Regions from separate parts of the Shewanella sp. SM101 genome, predicted to be linked through region 1. Evidence: predicted binding sites of a transcription regulator. Region 1 holds the regulator's gene; the other holds the start of a gene.
What was found. Region 1 encodes FliA, which starts transcription of late flagellar genes. Its sites were predicted from a motif close to CTAAAGNTNNNNNNNNNNNNGCCGATA; they were not measured.

Region 1 (6,680 bases):
AATACCATCCATGACAGGCATCTCAATATCCATAGTAATAACTTGGGGATTAAGCTCAGCAGCCAACTTCACCGCTTCGGCCCCATTTGAGGCCGTCGCGATAACTTCCAGTTCAGGATCTTGATTGACTATTTCACTAACACGTCGTCTGAAAAAACTTGAGTCATCAACGACTAATACTTTAATGGCCATTCCATTCCTTAGCTTGGAAACTAATTCTTACTTTTCGCATAATGCTTTAGCAATCCAGGAACATCTAAGATCAGTGCAATACCACCATCCGATGTAATTGTCGCACCAGCCATCCCAGGTGTGCCATGTAACATAGCGCCAAGAGGTTTAATAACGACTTCTTCTTGTCCTATTAAGGCATCCACTACAAAACCAATTTGCATCATGCCTAATTGCACGATAACCACATGACCATGCTTTTTATCGCCATGTTTAAAGGTGGTTTTGTTTCTATGTAGCCAGTGTTCCAAATAGAACAAAGGTACGGCCTTATTACGCACTATGACAGTCAGTTGCCCATCAACAATATTGGTTTTTGTGAGATCGAGATGGAAAATCTCATTCACGCTAGATAGAGGTAATGCAAACACTTGTTTAGCGACATCGACCATTAAGGTTGGCATAATCGCCAGTGTTAGCGGTACTTTAATCTCAAGTATCGTTCCCTTACCTTTCATGGAATCAATATGTACAGTGCCATTCAGCTGGGTGATACGAGTTTTTACCACGTCCATCCCAACACCACGGCCTGAAATATCTGAAATCTCAACTTTAGTTGAAAAACCTGGTGCAAAAATCAAATTATAGGCTTCGCTGTCTGTCATCCGCGAAGCAGAATCTTCATCGAGCACACCACGGTTTATGGCAATTTTTTTGAGTTTTTCAGGATCCATGCCTGCGCCATCGTCTTCGATTTTCAGCAGTATATGGTCGCCTTCCTGACTTGCAGATAAGGTAATCGTTCCCGTTCTTGGCTTACCACTAGCTTCACGCTCGTTTGGCATCTCGATACCATGGTCCACAGAGTTACGCACTAAGTGGACGAGTGGATCGGCAAGCGCTTCAACGAGGTTTTTATCTAAGTCAGTTTCTTCACCGACCATGATCAAATCAATTTCTTTGTTTAGTGTACGAGCAAGATCACGTACCACCCGAGGGAAACGACCAAACACTTTCTTGATCGGTTGCATACGGGTTTTCATCACAGCGCCTTGCAAATCGGCAGTAACGAGATCTAAGTTCGCGAGAGCTTTCGACATCTCCTCATCATCACGGCTGATGCCTAAGCTCACCAATCGATTACGCACTAACACTAACTCACCCACCATATTCATGATCTGGTCGAGTCGTGCAGTATCTACACGTACCGTTGTTTCACCCTGAGGCACATTCGCAGAGCTAGCCTTAGCAGGTGCTTTATCGACAACCGCAATTTCCACCTTAGGTTTTGCAGCAACGACTGGGGCAGGAGCTGGTACTGCGGCTTTTACTGGCGCAGGAGCATGTGGTGCAGCAGTAGGTGCTACAGTCGAAACAGGGGGCGTAGGCGCTTTTACTTCAGCTTTCGCAGGTGCTCCGCCTTTCCCATGGAGTTCATCGAGTAATCGCTCAAACTCATCATCGGTAATTTCATCAGCATCTACAATCGGTTGAGGCGCAGGTGTTGCCACAACCTTAGGCTTAACAGGCACTTCAGCCTCAGCTTTAAATTTACCTGAGCCATGAAGTTCATCCAGTAACGCCTCGAACTCATCATCAGTGATGTCATCACCTGATGTTGAAGGTGTTTTAATTGGTGCAGCAGGCTTGACAGCAACAGGCTCAGATACAAATGTGGTAGCAGCGACCGCAGGTCCCTTTCCTGAACCATGAAGCGTATCCAATAAAGCTTCAAATTCAGCATCATTGATATCATCGATACTTGAAGACGTATTTTCAATGGAAGATGAGTTATCACTTATGTCAGCAGGGATTTCTTGAAGGGTAGGAGTATCAATAATGACTTCAACAACAGGTTCTGGCTCTACAACCTTGGCAGAAGCGACTTCAGATGGCAAAGGCGCACCTGAACTGAGCATTTTAAGTCTCGCTAACAAACCTGAATCGGCGGGGTCTTGTTGCTCGCCCTGCTGGGTTTGCGCAAACATGGTATTAATTGCATCAACAGCCTGCAAAATAATATCCATCAACTCTGCGTTAACGCTACGCTTGCCTGTCCGCAATAAATCGAAGGTATTCTCAGCCTCATGACAAACATCAACCATGGGAGTTAAGCTAAGAAAGCCAGCGCCACCTTTAACGGTATGAAACCCTCGGAAAATGGCGTTTAGCAAGTTTGTGTCATCAGGATTATTTTCAAGCGCAACGAGTTGCTCTTGCAGAAGCTCTAAAATTTCACCGGCTTCGATTAAAAAGTCCTGGAGTATCTCTTCATCTACATCAAAGGCCATCAAATTGACTCCCAGTTAGAAACCCAGACTCGATAGAAGATCATCCACTTCGTCTTGACCCGTTACTACATCTTGACGAAGCTCGGCATTCATTATCGGCCCTTCCGCTTCAATATTATTTTTCTGAGCAATCTGACTTTCAATCATAGGCTGCTCACCAAATACCGTCAGCATAGAAACCAGATTACTTTCAACTTCCATTACTAAATCAATAACACGGCGTATCATTTGCCCTGTTAAGTCTTGAAAATCTTGCGCCATCAATATTTGATTCAGCAATTCACGTAATCGAATCGAGTCGTTTGAACTACGGGACATAAGATCTTGGACATCGTGACAAAGGCCCTTAAATTCACTCAGTGCTATCTCGCGTCGCATTAATTTGTCCCAAGATGGCATGACTTTTTGAATATTAACCGTTACGGCATTGGCCAAAGGTAAACATTCTTCAACCGCATCCATGGTTTTATTTGCCGCTTGTTCAGTCATGTCAATAACGTAATTTAAACGTTGCTTGGCATCGGGAATTTCTGTATTGGCTAATTCAGAAAGACGATTATCAACTTGAAAATCCATCAGCGCACTATGAAGTTGCCGAGTTAATTTACCTACTTCTTCGAATAATTCTCGTTGCAGTGGAGCAGCAAGCTCCCGAAATAAATCATCTGCCTGACTTTGCTCACTTGCACTTAATAATTCAACTAAATGCTGAGCTTGCTCGAGCGTGATGAGCCCTGATGTTTGTGACTTCATAGCTCATCCTTGCTCAAGCGAGTCGTTCGAATATTTTATCTAACTTCTCTTTCAGCGTTGCAGCGGTAAAAGGCTTAACCACATAACCATTCACTCCCGCTTGAGCGGCAGCAATAATCTGTTCACGTTTTGCTTCAGCAGTTACCATTAATACGGGTAAATGCTTTAGCGAATCATCAGCGCGAATTGCTTTTAACAGATCGATTCCTTGCATACCAGGCATATTCCAATCTGTAACAACAAAATCAAAATCCCCCTTTTGCAACATCGGCAGGGCTGTTGAGCCATCGTCTGCTTCTTGGGTGTTATTAAACCCCAAGTCTCGCAACAAGTTCTTGATGATACGCCTCATTGTCGAAAAATCGTCAACAATGAGAATCTTCATATTCTTGTCCAAGGTTTCCTCCGGTGAGCTGACATTCTGTGCTCGATTAATAATTATACTTATGTCCAGTGCTTGAGTTTAGCTTTCAATCGCAACATTGCCTGACTTAATATCTGGCTAACCCGCGATTCACTGACTTCAAGAATGGCGCCAATCTCTTTTAAATTCAATGCTTCATCGTAGTACAGGGATAACACTAATGCATCTCTTTCAGGCAATAATTTAATTGCCTCAACCAGAGCAGAATGAAATTGGTTCTCAGCTAATGCTTCAAATGAATCATCATCGGACCGATCACTCACTGTAAGTATATCCTGAGATACGCCTAAATCTTCTATCCCTATGATTTTTCCGACAGAAACATCGTTAAGAATATGATGGTACTCATCGAGCGTCATATCAAGTTTTTCTGCAATTTCTGTGTCGCGTGCATCACGGCCCAGTTCTTGCTCTAACTCATCAATAGCGTGTGCAACCTTACGATTATTTCGATGAACGGAACGAGGGACCCAGTCGCCACGACGAATTTCATCTAACATGGCTCCACGTATGCGTATGCCGGCGAAGGTTTCAAATTTCGCACCCTTGCCACCATCAAACTTGGATGATGCTTCTAGTAACCCCATCATCCCAGCTTGGAGTAAATCATCTAACTGCACAGATGCAGGTAGTCTGGCGAGTAAATGATGCGCAATTCTTTTAACCAACGGAGCATACTGTTCAACGATCGACGATTTATTGTCTAAACAAGTATACGCAGCGGCTTTATTCACTCGTTTTTTCCTCTTGAAAATCTGGTCGTTGTACTAAACGCTCAACGAAAAACTCCAAATGCCCACCAGGTTGCTGCGGCACAGGCCAACTCAAAATTTTATTTGCCAATCCTTGATACGCAATTGCCGCTGGTGATTTAGGATAAGCTTCAACCACCAATTTTTGTTTACGAACAGATTTACGTAAGTTTTCGTCAAATGGAATCGTAGCGACTAATTCAAGTGCAACATCTAAAAATCTGTCGGTCACTTTACTGAGTTTAGCAAATAATTCCATACCTTCGCGTAAACTACGCACCATATTGGCAACTATTTTAAAACGGAACACGCCATGCTCACGGCTGAGAATTTTAATCAGGGCGTAGGCATCGGTAATCGAAGTGGGTTCATCACAAACAACGACTAGCACATCCTGCGAAGCACGTGAGAAACTGAGCACCATATCTGAGATCCCAGCAGCAGTATCTACGACTAGAATATCAAACTGAGTCCGCATCTCACTAAATGCACGGATTAATCCAGCATGTTGCGCAGGGCTTAATTCCACCATCCCCTGTGTTCCTGAGGTGGCAGGTACTATGCCTATCCCCTTAGGACCACGCACGATAATATCGTCAAGCTCTGCATCACCAGAGAGAACATGAGAGAGGTTACGCTCGGCACGAATACCCAGCATGACGTCGACGTTTGCTAAGCCAAGGTCAGCGTCAAGTACCAAGACACGCTTGCCTTTTTCGGCTAATGCCACAGCAGTATTAATAGAAACGCTGGTTTTACCCACGCCTCCTTTACCACCAGTGACCGCGATTACTTTCACTTTTTCGTTATAGGGTTGATTCATCATACGTAAACCACTTGCTTGATCCAGGGTCATAAATCTACTCAAATGCACAGGCCATATTATCTGACCACGCTGTGTCTTGTAATGATTGTTGTTCTGTACTATCTAACGCTGCGAGTGCCTGCTGGGCTAAATCTAGGGTATCCGCAACTTTCATATCTTCAGGAACTCTTTGTCCATCAGTAATATAACTTAATGGTAATCCGTTTTGGATCAACACACTTAATGCCCCTGCTAACGACACAGATTCATCGAGTTTTGTGAGAACGACACCAGATAGGGGAATGCGTTTAAAATGATTGACTGCATCTTGCAGCACACGGCGCTGCCCTGTCGCAGACAGTACCAGATAACTGCGGATAGGTATCCTGCTATTTGCAGTTAAATTATCAAGTTGCTGGTAAAGGCGCATATCTCGCTGTCCCATGCCAGCCGTATCTATCAATACTAGCTTGCGATTCCTAAACTGATAGAGAATTTGCTCTAATTCATTTAGATCATGAGCTTGCTTTACTGGGCAGCCCATTATTTTGCCATAAGTTGCTAATTGCTCATAGGCTCCAATGCGATAATGATCTGTGGTAATTAAAGCAACATGTTCAGCACCATGATGTGCCGCAAAACGGGCAGCAAGTTTAGCTAATGACGTTGTTTTACCAACCCCAGTAGGACCAACTAATGCAACCACTCCGCCCTGCTTAACAATGTCATCGCCCTGATTATCAAGCATATTCGCAAGACTTTGTGGTAATGCTCTGACTAATTCAGCCGGCGTATAATGCTGGCTCAGCGCGGCTAATTTATTCGCAACCACAGGGGAGAATTCAGCCTCAAGCAATTTGGCTTCGAGCATAGCACCAACGGGATCGATGCGTTTTTTATGTTCCGTCATCAAGGAGGATACTTGATGTGTAAGTAAATTACGCAGTGATGCTAATTCATCACGCATAGCCTCAATATCAGCACTTTGTTTCTGTGATGTTTGTGGTTTTTTATCAAACGAGGAAGGTGCTTCACGACGTTCTGGTTTCACAGCAGTAGGGGCTTGTAAGCCCTTAGCCCATGCTGGTAACTCGGCATCAACTTGCTGATGTGACATTTGTTGATTCAAACGGCTTTGCTGCTTCTCAAGTAAGGCTTGTAATGAGTCTGCAGGTGCGGCTGGCTTAGCGCGAGTTTCTACACGAACTGGCTGCTTAGCACCCAGGGACACGAGATCGTCGCTCACGTCCATAAAGGTCGGTGCTGGCGCAGTGGCTGCAGTTTTCGCTTTAGGTTCGTCATAGTCAACGGCAGCGACAATTTCGATGCCACCGTTCACTTTTTTATTTGACATAATGACGGCATCTGAGCCGAGTGTTTCTTTCACTTGGGCCAGTGCGGCGCGCATGTCTTTGGCAAAAAATCGTTTAATCTTCACTTATGCGTCCTCTACTGGCCGACTGCAGATACGATACGTATTTGCT
Region 2 (6,680 bases), on a different contig from region 1:
CGTGCGGCCAACGGGATTACTCGATCCTGAATTAGAAGTGCGCCCTGTTGGGACCCAAGTGGACGATTTATTGTCTGAAATCGCCAAGCGAGTGGCCGTCAATGAGCGGGTGTTAGTGACGACGCTGACTAAGCGTATGTCGGAGGATTTGACCGAATACCTCGACGAACATGGCGTAAAAGTGCGTTATCTGCATTCGGACATTGACACTGTCGAACGGGTTGAGATCATCCGCGATCTGCGTTTAGGTAAGTTTGATGTGTTGGTTGGGATCAACTTATTGCGCGAAGGCTTAGATATGCCTGAAGTGTCATTGGTGTGTATTTTAGATGCCGATAAAGAGGGCTTCTTGCGCTCTGAACGCTCGCTCATCCAAACGATTGGCCGCGCGGCGCGTAACGTCAATGGTAAAGTGATCCTCTATGCCGATCGCATCACCAATTCGATGGAGAAAGCGATAGGTGAAACTGACCGACGTCGTGAACGTCAGCGGGCGCACAACTTAAAACACGGTATTACGCCTAAGGGCGTCGTTAAACGGATCACCGATGTGATGGATGTGGACGATAGCCGCGACAGTAAAGCTGTGTATGGCAAAGTGGCTGAGCCTAAGTCCCATTATCATAAAGCCGATGCGGCAGAGTTGAGCCATCAAATCGATCAGCTTGAGAAGAAGATGCATGAACATGCGCGCAACTTGGAGTTTGAACAAGCGGCGGCAATGCGTGATGAAGTCAAGCACCTGCGGGACCTGTTGATCAAAGCCTAGATTTATTCTTACGCTCAGCATTAAAAAAGCCGTCCAGCAATCATGCTGCGACGGCTTTTTAATATCTTGACTTGGATTAAGCAGGGACTTTTGATGGGCTCATTTTTAGCTTGATAAACACCGCTAAAGCGCAAATCAGCCCGCAGATTAAGCCGACCAAATGCGCCTCGGTTGCTACGCGCGCACCTATCATGGCGGTGACATCACTGCTGGCACCATAAAGCTGTTCGTAACCGACTTTGATGATAACGCCAACGAGCAGCAGATAGCCTGAGCGCAGCTTACGGACAATATCCTGCACTGCGCCGTAGGCGAACAAACCATGCAACATACCGCTTAAGCCGACATAACCAAGCAATTGCGGATAGCCTAAATACAAGCCTATACCTTCAAGTAAACATAACACGAAAAATAGTGCACTTAAGCCTTTGAGATGATAATGAAAATGGTGCAAAAATAGCACCACCCACAGCCCTGCAAGGTTCATCAATAGATGCCATTGATTCGTGTGCAGTAAATTTCCACTGATTAATCGCCACCATTCACCTTCACTAATTGCACTGCGGCGATAGGCGAGTAGGTTATCGACAGCGGGGCTTGCTAAGCCTGCGGCATACAAACCCGCACAGATCAGACTCACCATCAGCGCGACCCAATAGGGACTGCGTGTCATGCTTTTGGCTCGCTGGCGTCAAGCTCAGCCATGACCGCCGCTTTATTCTGTAGATAGTCATCTAATCCACGTTTGCGAAGATGACAGGCAGGGCAATCACCACAGCCATCGCCAATCACGCCGTTATAACAGGTGAGAGTATGGTGGCGAACCAGATCAAGTTGCTGATATTTATCCGCCAGTGCCCAGGTTTGTGCCTTATTGAGCCACATCAAAGGCGTGATGATTTTTAGTTGTTTATCCATGCCTTGAACTAAGGCGGATTCCATCGCTTTGACAAAATAGTTACGACAATCAGGGTAGCCAGAAAAATCCGTTTCACACACGCCTGTGATAATCGCTTGCGCTCCTAATTGATAGGCATAAATGCCTGCAAGCGTTAAAAATAGAATATTACGGCCGGGCACGAAGGTATTGGGTAAGCCATTTTCCATCAACTCGTGTGAAACGGGTATTGCATCACGGGTGAGGGCTGAAATAGCTAACTCATTGAGTAAGGTGACATCCATGACTTTATGGCTGGTGATCTTCAAACGTTTTGCTAAGGATTTGGCAACTTCAATTTCTTCGCGGTGGCGTTGACCGTAGTCAAAAGTGATCCCATGTACTTCATCGTACTGGGTTAGGGCTTGAATAAGGCAAGTTGTTGAGTCTTGTCCGCCACTGAATACCACCACTGCTTTGGACACCACTGTTTTTGACACTAAGCTCGTTGACATAAAGGATTTCACTTCACCGTAGAACAGGTATAAATAGGGCGTTAGTGTAACTCAGGCCTTATGGCTTGCAAACTCTGACTATAGGGTCGAAATAGGCTTTCTCGGCGCAAAAACTTGCAGCTCAAGCTAAAATCCACTATAAATGCCGCCCCAGAAAAGTGGAACGTCAGTATGAATTACCCTGTCAACGAAGTATTTGAAACCATTCAAGGTGAAGGTGTCTTTACCGGAGTGCCCGCCATATTTGTCCGCCTACAAGGTTGTCCCGTGGGATGTGCTTGGTGCGATACGAAACAGACATGGGATGTGCTTGAAGCCAATAAGGTGTCGCCAGAGCAAGTGATTACCGTGGACGGCACCATTGGTCGCTGGGCTGATCATACGGCGCAAAGTCTTATTGCTGCTTTTCACGCTAAAGGCTTTACTGCGCGGCATATCGTGATCACCGGCGGTGAGCCTTGTATGTACGATTTACGCGAATTAACCGAGACCTTGCACAGTCAAGGCTTTGCGACTCAAATCGAAACCAGTGGCACCTTCGAAATCAACTGTGCCGATGACACTTGGGTGACAGTATCACCCAAGGTGAACATGAAAGGGGGCTATCAGGTATTAGCACAGGCGCTGAACCGCGCCAATGAGATTAAGCATCCTATCGCTACTGAAAATCACATCGATGAACTTGATGAGTTACTGCATGACATCGATATTTCAGCGAAAACGATTTGCCTGCAGCCGATTAGTCAAAAGCCTAGAGCGACAGAACTGGCGATGAAAGTGTGTATCGCCCGTAATTGGCGCTTATCGATCCAGACCCATAAGTATTTAAATATTGATTAATGCTAATCTGCAAAGCATAAAAAACGCCTCACAATTGTGGGGCGTTTTTTATGGTGGATGTTTTGTGGATTCTAAACCTATCGACTTAAGATAAGGTGTTTAATACAGTTGCTTAATCAAGCTCACTTAACTGGCCGAAATGATTAAATGCTGCAAGTTGGCGCTGATAGGGCGCAATATCGCCGATGTTAGCTGCAATCCAATCTGTATCGTAATAAGTATCAAGGTAACGCTCACCCGAGTCACAAATGAGGGTCACTATTGAGCCTTGCTCTCCACGCGCTTGCATTTGTACGGCAAGTTGCAATGCGCCGTACAGGTTGGTTCCTGTGGATGCGCCGGTTTTACGGCCAATCAATTGTTCTAACCAATGAATTGTCGCCACTGATGCGGCGTCGGGAATTTGCAGCATAGTATCGACAACACCAGGAATAAACGATGGCTCGACTCTCGGTCGACCTATGCCTTCAATCTTACTGCCATTGCAACAAGTTAAGCTGGCATCGCCGCTCTGATAGAAATCAAAAAAAACGGAGTTTTGCGGGTCGACTACGCAAAGTTGTGTCGCCAACCTTTGATAGCGAATGTAACGGCCTATGGTCGCCGATGTGCCGCCAGTGCCTGGGCTCATCACTATCCACCGCGGGATAGTGTGTGGCTCGCGCTCCATCTGATTGAAGATAGAGTTGGCTATGTTGTTATTACCGCGCCAGTCGGTTGCACGCTCGGCGTAGGTGAATTGATCCATATAATGGCCGCCAAGCTCTGCGGCAAGGCGCGCCGATTCTGCGTAAATCTCACTGGAATGATCGACAAAATGACATTGACCGCCATAGAAAGTGATCTGCTCAATCTTCTTTTTAGCCGTGCTTTTGGGCATTACGGCAATAAAAGGTAAACCGAGTAAGCGGGCAAAGTAGGCTTCAGAAATCGCCGTACTGCCCGATGAGGATTCGATAATTGGCGTGCCTTGCTTAATCCAGCCGTTACACAGGGCATAGAGGAAGAGTGAGCGGGCGAGGCGATGCTTCAAACTCCCTGTCGGGTGGGTACTTTCATCTTTAAGATAAATATCTATGCCATCGAGCATAGGTAATTCAAGCTTAATCAAGTGGGTATCGGCGCTGCGCTGAAAATCCGCTTCAATCTTGCCTATCGCGTGGGCTTCCCATGTTGGGCAGAGTCTGTGAGCGCTGTGAGAATCCACTGGTGGTTGAATCGTGTTAGAAATCATAGTAGTCACATCGAAAGAGATCATTTTCAGAGCATATCACAGGGACGGGCAAAGCGGTTTTATTGGATGAGCTTGAAGTCATTCGCTTAAAGTAGAGCACGACGTAATTGAAATCAAAAACAAATGTCGCTCACCAAGAGGTTTACTTAATATAGAAATGCCAAGAATTTAATTAGATTAAGCTGGAACAGTCAGATTAAGTTGGAACAGACTAAGCGGAAGTGGAACAAGAAGGATATGCGAGAGTGAAAGAAATGGTGGAGGGAGAAGGATTCGAACCTTCGAAGGCTGAGCCGTCAGATTTACAGTCTGATCCCTTTGGCCACTCGGGAACCCCTCCACAAACTTTCTTTTTAGCTTTACAACTGACTTTTAAAATTGTCTTTCAAAACATCATCAATAACAGACTTGTTTATCAAGACAAAACTAAACATTGGCCATGTTTAGTCTTTGAAAATGATTATCTGCGTTAGAGATAAAGATGGTGGAGGGAGAAGGATTCGAACCTTCGAAGGCTGAGCCGTCAGATTTACAGTCTGATCCCTTTGGCCACTCGGGAACCCCTCCACGAATACCTTTAACGCTTTTGTAAAACTCTACATCATTTTCGAACAACACGATAAAACTTGCAGTGCAAATGGTGGAGGGAGAAGGATTCGAACCTTCGAAGGCTGAGCCGTCAGATTTACAGTCTGATCCCTTTGGCCACTCGGGAACCCCTCCTCAATTGCGGCCGCCATAGTAGTCAGAAACCTTTTCCATGTAAATACCCAATTTAAAAATATTCCTAAAGTTATGTATCAAATGGTCGATTAACTAACAACGAATTGTTTTGACGATGTTTTTTTATGCAAATTGATGTTCCTTTAGTCAACGAAGCCCAAATTGGCACCCGCTTAAACGCAGCGATAGAAAACGACAGACGGGGCGAATTCGCCCTGTTGCTGTCGTTACTGTCGGTTGACGCTCGGGATATGGCACAATTCCAATGGCAAAATGAACTTGATATGGCGCAAAAATTACAACGTCAGTTCGAATTGCCACCGCAGCAAAGTTTAATGGCGGATTTATCGTCTGCTGAACCAGTGGTTGATAACAGCAGTATTTTTATGGCTCAAGGTCCACGTGCGTTTCAATTACAACAAGCATTGCGACCGGAAGCCTTAGTCATCCGTGGCGGCGAGTCAGTCGCAATGGCAGAAGCGTTAAGTAACTGTGACCATGTCACTCAGCTGAGGCAAAGGGGCCAACTAACCGCGCCCAAAGTCGAGATTATGCACTTTGCTGATCAATTGGCAATCCAACGTAATCTTGTGCCTTTGCTCGCCTCAGCCTAAGGCCGTCTTCCCGCAAGTGGTCTTCAGTACCCATCAAGTCAATCTGATCCATTTCGATAAATAAGCGTGAGCTAAAGCCAGTTATCTTGAAGCTTAATTACCTATAATTCGTATTAACCTATCGAGTTAAAATTTACCACGTTAAAAATTTAACGAGCATATTTTAGTTATGCCGTTAATCAGTCGCTCTATACATTAAGGAATACAGATGAAAGGCATAATAGAAGCACAGAGCCCGACAGTGAATGACACTTGCACCGATTGCGGCAGCTTTGTCGATATCGGCGCCGTTATTGATGAACACGATACGTTATTGACGTTAAATTTTGTTGGCGATAGCGCTCAAGCGGATGCCGAAAGCATGGCAACACGCGCTCAAACTCGATTTGCTGAAGTGCAAACTGAATTTGTGACTAAGACTGAAGGCGTCGACTTACTGCTGACCTTCAATGTCAGCGCGGAAAAAATGATTTTTCAATTGGAAAACGGCCTGTAATTTTTAAAGCAGCACTTTAGTTTTTAGTCGGTTATGGATATCCGGAAATCGCGCTAATTGCCTAAAAATGCTGCTATTGTTAACCAAATTGTAATAAATTGTGCCACATGTTGCTGTGCTTACAACAGTTAGTGTAATATGCCTCCAAATAAGAATAATTCAATCAGCTTAATTCCACATTTTGAGGTAAGTTTGCTAACAGCAAAGACCTTTAGCCCAACACGAAGTTTTGTAGGGAACCAGCGTGAAGCGACGTCAGCATCAGCATTTATTGGAGTCTTTGGTACAGTCAACTGCAAAACAGCAGGGCGATTTCACAAAGACGGCAGAGTTAACCACAGAGTTGTTGTGCCAGAATTTAGCGGTTTCTTTGGTATCAGTGTGGACTTTTTCATCTGATCAACAAACCCAATCACTCGTCGCACAATTTGGTTCTATGATGTTGCAAGACATTCATAGACCTAAGTTATTACAAGATTGTCCCCGGTATGTACACGAGCTCAAAACTCTGCGCCATATCGATGCAGGCAATGCCCTGACCGATCCACGTTTAAGTGAATTGGCTGAGTGCTATTTTATCCCGCGGCAAATCAACTCGAGTCTTGACATCGC

Region 2: the regulator FliA is predicted to act here: its motif matches at 5,023-5,049, upstream of L5M38_RS04035 (VC2046/SO_2500 family protein).

Annotation. Positions count from the first base shown of each region.
Region 1 covers NZ_JAKKRH010000012.1:86,558-93,237, reverse strand. The annotation lists gene L5M38_RS08705 (chemotaxis response regulator protein-glutamate methylesterase) at 1-192, opposite strand, end outside; gene L5M38_RS08700 (chemotaxis protein CheA) at 213-2,462, opposite strand; gene L5M38_RS08695 (protein phosphatase CheZ) at 2,478-3,215, opposite strand; gene cheY (chemotaxis response regulator CheY) at 3,229-3,612, opposite strand; gene L5M38_RS08685 (RNA polymerase sigma factor FliA) at 3,660-4,373, opposite strand; gene L5M38_RS08680 (MinD/ParA family protein) at 4,366-5,247, opposite strand; gene flhF (flagellar biosynthesis protein FlhF) at 5,252-6,634, opposite strand; gene flhA (flagellar biosynthesis protein FlhA) at 6,646-6,680, opposite strand, start outside.
Region 2 covers NZ_JAKKRH010000005.1:38,029-44,708, reverse strand. The annotation lists gene uvrB (excinuclease ABC subunit UvrB) at 1-769, shown strand, start outside; gene rrtA (rhombosortase) at 846-1,442, opposite strand; gene queC (7-cyano-7-deazaguanine synthase QueC) at 1,439-2,161, opposite strand; gene queE (7-carboxy-7-deazaguanine synthase QueE) at 2,333-3,001, shown strand; gene L5M38_RS04055 (PLP-dependent cysteine synthase family protein) at 3,114-4,259, opposite strand; tRNA gene L5M38_RS04050 (tRNA-Tyr) at 4,491-4,575, opposite strand; tRNA gene L5M38_RS04045 (tRNA-Tyr) at 4,718-4,802, opposite strand; tRNA gene L5M38_RS04040 (tRNA-Tyr) at 4,874-4,958, opposite strand; gene L5M38_RS04035 (VC2046/SO_2500 family protein) at 5,084-5,572, shown strand; gene L5M38_RS04030 (DUF406 family protein) at 5,781-6,068, shown strand; gene L5M38_RS04025 (putative bifunctional diguanylate cyclase/phosphodiesterase) at 6,313-6,680, shown strand, end outside.